DNA from 3 places in the Pseudomonas sp. Sample_16 genome. Region 3 is predicted to be linked to each of the others. Evidence: predicted binding sites of a transcription regulator. Region 3 holds the regulator's gene; each other region holds the start of a gene.

Region 1 (2,271 bases), on a different contig from region 3:
AATATTGATATCCACGGTATTGAGAATGTTCAGCCCTGTGTAGAGCGAAACCGTTTTACCCGAGCCCGTGGGGCCGGTCACCAGAATCATTCCCTGCGGCTGTTTCAGCGCAGCCATGTACAGGTCTTTCTGGTCCGGCTCGTAACCGAGGGCGTCGATGCCCATTTGCGCGCTGGTGGGGTCGAGAATCCGGATGACCACTTTCTCGCCCCACAGTGTCGGCAGGGTATTGACCCGGAAGTCGATGGATTTGCTTTTGGACAGACGCATCTTGATCCGGCCGTCCTGGGGTCTGCGGCGTTCGGAGATGTCGAGGCTGGCCATGACCTTCAATCGTGCGGCGATGCGGTTGGCCAATTGGAACGGCGGCCGGGCGACTTCATGCAACACGCCATCGGTGCGCATCCGCACGCGGTAGTTCTTTTCGTAGGGCTCGAAGTGCAGGTCTGAAGAACCGCTCCTGATCGCATCGAGCAGCATTTTATGGACGAAACGCACCACCGGTGCGTCATCGGCCTCCTGACCGCCGATAGCGTCCTGGCGTTTGTCGTCGGTGGTCTCGATGTCGAGGCCATCGAGGTCTACATCGGCGATGTCTTCCAGGCCAGAGCCATGGCTGTCGAAGAACTTCTCGATGGCATCGCTGAGTTTGTCGTCTTCGACCAGGATCGCTTCGGTCGTGAGCCCGGTGCTGAACTGGATGTCATTGATGGCTTGATGGTTGGTCGGGTCGGAAACGCCGACGAACAACTTGTTGCCACGGCGCCAGAGGGGCAGGGCGTGATGCTGGCGGACCAGTTTCTCGCTGACCAGGCCTTTGGGCTGAATATCCTTGTCCAGGGTATGCAGGTCGAGCAGGGCCATGCCGAAATGTTCCGAGGCGATCTCGGCAACCTGGCGGCTTTTAACCAGCTTGTTCTGGACCAGGTAGGTCACCAGGGAAATACGGTTGCGTTGGGCTTGTTGATACGCCTGTTGCGCGCTTTTGTCAGTGAGCAGCTCGGCCAGGACCAATTGCTTGGCCAGACCGCTGAGGGCGATGTCATTCATTGGGATACCGGACGCAGACATTTAATGACTTATAGCCTAGTCAAGCAACGGAACCAAACCAGCAGCGCCGAGGTGACAAAAAGTGTCAGATAGTGCGGATCCTGGGAGTAGGAAAGGTCTTCAAGGCTGGCGAGTACCCCGCCAACAGGGCGTGCAGGGCTTGGCATGGGCTGTGCTGCGACAGGTTCAGATCATGAGATTTCGACTCATGCACGGAGGCTGTCTATGAACACTCAAAAAGGTTTTACCCTGATCGAGTTGCTGATCGTGGTGGCGATCATCGGGATTCTCGCGACGTTTGCGATACCGGCGTATTCCAAGTATCAGGCGCGGGCCAAGGTCACGGCGGGGCTGGCGGAGATTTCGGCGTTGAAGGTGCCTTTTGAGGACGTTATCAATCAAGGGACCGACCCTGATCTAACCAAGGTAGGCGGAACTGCGACTACGGCTAATTGCACTACGACCGCGTCGGGCAAGGCTGTTGATGGAACTGGCACGATCGCTTGCACGATTCTAAATGCGCCAGGGCCGGTACTGAACAAGACCATCACTCTTACGCGTGCTCTGACCGGGTGGACCTGTACGACCACTGTGGATCAGGAATATGCACCTAAAGGCTGCACCAAAGTCTGACCTTTTTTGGTATATCCACCCCTGCTTATGCAGGGGTTTTTTTTCGCGTCAGGCAGTTGGATTGAGTATTGATAAAAATTGCCGAAATTTCATGGCCTTAGGCCTGCGAGAAAACCCGCAACTTGCATGTAGATAAAGTTCAACTCATGCATTTTGCACGAATCCGAAAAATTGCGCTTTTCATAACTTACTGATTTTTAAGGATTTAACGTTTGTCTCAAACTTGGCACAGCGTTCGCAATATCTCTGGTAACCCTGCTGACATGAACCCAGCAGACTTTCCAGAAAAACAGGAGTTACTCGTATGAAGAAGTTCGCTATCTCTGCCGCTGCTGCTACCGCGCTGACCCTGACCATGGCCAACGTTGCATTTGCCCAGACTCAGGCCACTCAAGCACCGATGATGCTGGCCGCCGGTGAAGTCACCGAAGCGAAAGAGGATGTTTCCGATACCTGGATCACTACCAAAGTCAAATCAGACCTGATTACCGAAAAAGGCATCCCAGGTACCGATATCAAAGTTGAAACCAACAAAGGCGTCGTGTCCCTGTCGTCCACCGTTGCGGTGACCGATGCTCAGAAAGACAC
Region 2 (2,271 bases), on a different contig from region 3:
CGCTGGCGGCCTCACGGTACAAGTCCAGTTGCTGAACCTGACGGGCTATCGCGAGGTAATCCGGGTCATCGCGCAACAGCCCCCAGCGACGGAACTGGGTCATGAACCACATGCCATCGGACAGATACGGCAAGTTCACTTCACCGTCACCATGAAAACGCATGGCATGCGGGTCGTGCCAGCGATTGTCCAGGCCGTCGTCGTAGTCGCCCAGCAGACGCGGTTCGATGCATGCCAGTGGGGCGTCGAGGTACTGTGGCGCGCTGAGCAATTGCGCAGTGCTGCGGCGGTTTTCGAGACTGTCTTCGATAAAACGACTGGCTTCCAGGATCGCCATCACCAGTGCCCGGGCGGTGTTGGGGTATTGCTCGACGAAGGCGCGGGTGCAGCCGAGGACTTTTTCCGGATGATCGGGCCAGATGGTCTGGGTGGTCGCCAGGGTAAAACCGAGGTCCTGTTGCACGGCGCTGGCGGACCAGGGCTCGCCGACGCAGAAACCGTCGATGCGTCCCGCCTGCAGGTGCGCGACCATTTGCGGCGGTGGTACCACCACACTGTCGACCTCCAGCAACGGATGAATGCCCTGGCTGGCGAGCCAGTAATACAGCCACATGGCATGGGTGCCAGTGGGAAAGGTCTGGGCGAACGTCAATTTTGGGCGAGTTTGGTGCACGTGCCGGTGAAGTGCCTCAGGACCGGTCACGCCAAGGCCCTGCAAGCCATGGGAGAGATTGATGCTCTGGCCGTTCTGGTTCAGGCCCATGAGCACGGCCATGTCGGTCGCTGCCACGCCGCCGATACCCAGGTGCACGGCGTAGATCAAACCGTACAGGCTATGGGCGGCATCGAGTTCACCGCTCACCAGTTTGTCCCGCAGGTTGGCCCACGACGACTGGCGCTTGAGGTTCAGGGTCAAGCCGTAAGGTTGGGCGAAGCCCTGAGTCGCGGCGACAACCACCGAGGCGCAGTCGCTCAAGGCCATGAAGCCGAGGTTGATTTCGGTCTTTTCCGGGGCATCGCTGCCATTGACCCAGGCCAGAGGGCCGGCTGATGGTTCGTTCATCGATTTCGCACCTTCAAAAAAAACGTCGTCCCAGACCTGATACCCGCAAGGCCGCGTGACGACGCCGTTGTCCTTGCACGCATTCCGCCGTTGGCCTGCGTGCTGATGCTTAGATGGGTGCAAGGCATATGCCATCCCGGGATTCACGGCAAAGAGATCGCCCGCCAACCTCAACCCCGGCTATAATCGCCGCCTCATTTCGCCGCCAATCGAGTCAAATCCGCCCATGTACACCCTGGCCCGTCAGCTGTTGTTCAAACTTTCCCCGGAAACCTCCCACGATCTGTCCCTGGACCTGATCGGCGCGGGCGGACGTTTGGGCCTTAACGGCTTGCTGTGCAAGGCACCGGCGAAGATGCCGGTCAACGTCATGGGCCTGGATTTTCCGAATCCGGTGGGGCTGGCCGCCGGCCTGGACAAAAACGGCGCGGCCATTGACGGTTTCGCCCAATTGGGTTTCGGTTTTGTCGAAATAGGCACCATAACCCCGCGTCCGCAACCGGGTAATCCGAAACCACGGATTTTCCGATTGCCGGAAGCCGAGGCCATCATCAACCGAATGGGCTTCAACAACCTTGGCGTCGATCACCTGTTGGCCCGTGTGGCAGCCGCCAAGTACAAGGGCGTGCTGGGCATCAACATCGGCAAGAACTTCGATACCCCGGTCGAGCGCGCGGTTGACGATTACCTGATTTGCCTGGACAAGGTCTACGCCCACGCCAGCTACGTGACGGTCAACGTCAGCTCGCCGAACACACCGGGCCTGCGCAGCCTGCAATTCGGCGATTCGCTCAAGCAACTGTTGGCCGACCTTGCCACGCGTCGCGCTGAACTGGCGCTGCGTCACGGCAAACACGTGCCCCTGGCCATCAAGATCGCCCCGGACATGACTGACGAAGAAACTGCGCAGGTTGCGCAAGCGTTGATAGAAACCGGAATGGACGCGGTCATCGCCACCAATACCACCTTGAGCCGTGTCGGCGTCGAGGGCATGGAGCATGGTGACGAGGCGGGCGGCCTGTCCGGTGCACCGGTTCGCGACAAGAGCACCCACACCGTGAAGGTGTTGGCGGCGGAGTTGGGCGGCCGCCTGCCGATCATTGCTGCCGGTGGCATCACTGAAGGCAAACATGCGGCAGAGAAGATCACTGCCGGTGCGAGCCTGGTGCAGATCTACTCCGGCTTCATCTATAAAGGCCCGGCGCTGA
Region 3 (2,271 bases):
ATTTGCTCGAGGGCTTTCTTTTTACTGCCGCCCGGCACGTTCACCAGGGAACGGCCGGGGGTCAGGATGCTTTCAAGTCGGATCATGGGTAGGGAGTGTTAACGACCGGTCGCGCCCTGGAGGAGGCTCTGGGTCTTTTCCTTATGCTTTTTGAGTTGTTTATCCAGCTTGTCGGTCAATGCGTCGATCGCCGCGTACATATCGGTATGCTCCGCGTTGGCGACCACTTCATTGCCGGGAATATGCAACGTGGCTTCGATTTTCTGCTTAAGCTTTTCGACTGTCATCGTGACCTGCACGTTGGTGATCTTGTCGAAATGTCGCTCCAGTCGTTCGAGTTTTTCGCCGATGTAGGTGCGAAGAGGTTCGGTCACTTCCAGTTGGTGTCCACTGATGTTGACTTGCATACAGCTTCTCCTTCGTTGCCAGTGCATAAAGCGGCAGACCCGATGATCTGCCACTGGAACGCTGTGGCGTGGCTCTACATCAACCGCTTGCGTTCGCTCGAAGGCGCGATCCCGAGGGATTCGCGGTACTTGGCGACGGTGCGGCGAGCCACCTGAATGCCTTGTGCCTCCAGTAAACCAGCGATCTTGCTGTCACTCAACGGCTTTTTCTGATTTTCCGCGGCAACCAGTTTTTTGATGATCGCGCGGATCGCCGTAGACGAGCATTCGCCGCCTTCGGAGGTGCTGACGTGGCTGGAAAAAAAGTATTTCAGCTCATAAATGCCCCGGGGGGTATGCATGAATTTTTGCGTGGTCACCCGGGAGATCGTCGATTCGTGCATGCCGACCGCTTCGGCGATGTCATGCAACACCAGCGGTTTCATGGCTTCGTCGCCGTACTCCAGAAAGCCGCGCTGATGCTCGACGATCTGGGTGGCAACTTTCATCAGGGTTTCGTTGCGGCTTTGCAGGCTCTTGATGAACCAGCGAGCCTCCTGCAACTGATTGCGCATGAAGGTGTTGTCGGCGCTGGTGTCGGCGCGGCGCACAAAACCGGCGTACTGGGCGTTGACCCGCAGCCGTGGTACCGACTCCTGATTGAGCTCTACCAGCCAGCGCTCATTGTCCTTGCGCACGATGACGTCGGGGACGACATACTCGGCCTCGGTGGACTCGATTTGCGAGCCCGGACGCGGGTTGAGGCTCTGGACCAGTTCGATCACCTGGCGCAGCTCATCTTCCTTGAGCTTCATGCGGCGCATCAGCTGGCTGTAGTCACGGCTGCCGAGCAGGTCGATGTAGTCTGTGACCAGACGCTTGGCTTCGGCCAGCCACGGAGTCTTGGCGGGCAACTGGCGCAGTTGCAGCAACAGGCATTCGCCAAGGTTGCGCGCGCCGATACCGGCCGGCTCGAATTGCTGGATGCGGTGCAGGACGGCTTCGATTTCGTCCAGCTCGATATCCAGTTCCGGATCGAACGCTTCCAGGATTTCCTCGAGCGTCTCGTCCAGATAGCCCTGATTGTTGATGCAATCGATCAAGGTCACGGCAATCAGGCGATCGGTGTCGGACATCGGCGCCAGGTTCAGTTGCCACAACAGATGGCTTTGCAGACTCTCGCCGGCCGAGGTGCGGGTGGTGAAATCCCACTCGTCGTCATCGTTGCTCGGCAGGCTGCTGGCGCTGGTCTGGTAGACATCTTCCCAAGCGGTGTCGACCGGCAGCTCGTTGGGGATGCGCTCGTTCCAGTCGCCTTCCTCGAGGTTGTCCACCGTCGGGGCGCTTTCCTGATACGAGGGTTCCTGAATCTCGGTGTTGGGCTTCTGTTCGACGTTGTCGGCCAGAGGGTCGGAATTGTCGAAATCCTCACCATCTTCCTGGCGTTCGAGCATCGGATTGGACTCCAGGGCCTCCTGGATTTCCTGTTGCAGGTCCAGGGTCGACAATTGGAGCAGGCGGATGGCCTGTTGCAGCTGCGGTGTCATCGTCAGCTGCTGGCCCATTCTCAAGACTAGCGATGGTTTCATGGCAGGGGCTTAACACCTTATTCGCCGGCGCACATGCGCCATCCACTACAGGGCGCCGAAGCGCCAAACATAAGCAAATTATATGCCTGAAACTGAAGTGTTTGCCTAGACCGCTGTAACAATAAAAACTGGTTGATTTTTACTGTTTGTCGCGAACTGTACCGCCATGAGCTTCAGTGCTTACAGGCGGAACTCGTGGCCCAGATACACTTCCTTGACCAGATCGTTGGCCAGGATGGTGTCGGAGTCACCTTCGGCGATCAGTTGGCCATCGTTGACGATGTAGGCGGTTTCAC

Evidence for each region. The regulator sigma-54, encoded in region 3, starts transcription at its own class of promoters, with help from an activator protein. The targets are predictions, from matches to a motif close to ANTGGCATNNANNTTGCTNT.
Region 1: a site for sigma-54 is predicted at 1,210-1,229, ahead of D8U69_RS28160 (pilin). Genes of this name have one in related genera too.
Region 2: a site for sigma-54 is predicted at 1,180-1,199, ahead of D8U69_RS18060 (CmpA/NrtA family ABC transporter substrate-binding protein). Genes of this name have one in related genera too.

The regions. Positions count from the first base shown of each region.
Region 1 covers NZ_RCOB01000217.1:3,880-6,150, reverse strand. The annotation lists gene pilB (type IV-A pilus assembly ATPase PilB) at 1-1,050, opposite strand, end outside; gene D8U69_RS28160 (pilin) at 1,276-1,683, shown strand; gene D8U69_RS28155 (BON domain-containing protein) at 1,988-2,271, shown strand, end outside.
Region 2 covers NZ_RCOB01000134.1:9,268-11,538, forward strand. The annotation lists gene D8U69_RS18060 (CmpA/NrtA family ABC transporter substrate-binding protein) at 1-1,063, opposite strand, end outside; gene D8U69_RS18065 (quinone-dependent dihydroorotate dehydrogenase) at 1,290-2,271, shown strand, end outside.
Region 3 covers NZ_RCOB01000168.1:125,932-128,202, reverse strand. The annotation lists gene ptsN (PTS IIA-like nitrogen regulatory protein PtsN) at 1-86, opposite strand, end outside; gene raiA (ribosome-associated translation inhibitor RaiA) at 99-407, opposite strand; gene D8U69_RS22065 (RNA polymerase factor sigma-54) at 482-1,975, opposite strand; gene lptB (LPS export ABC transporter ATP-binding protein) at 2,156-2,271, opposite strand, start outside.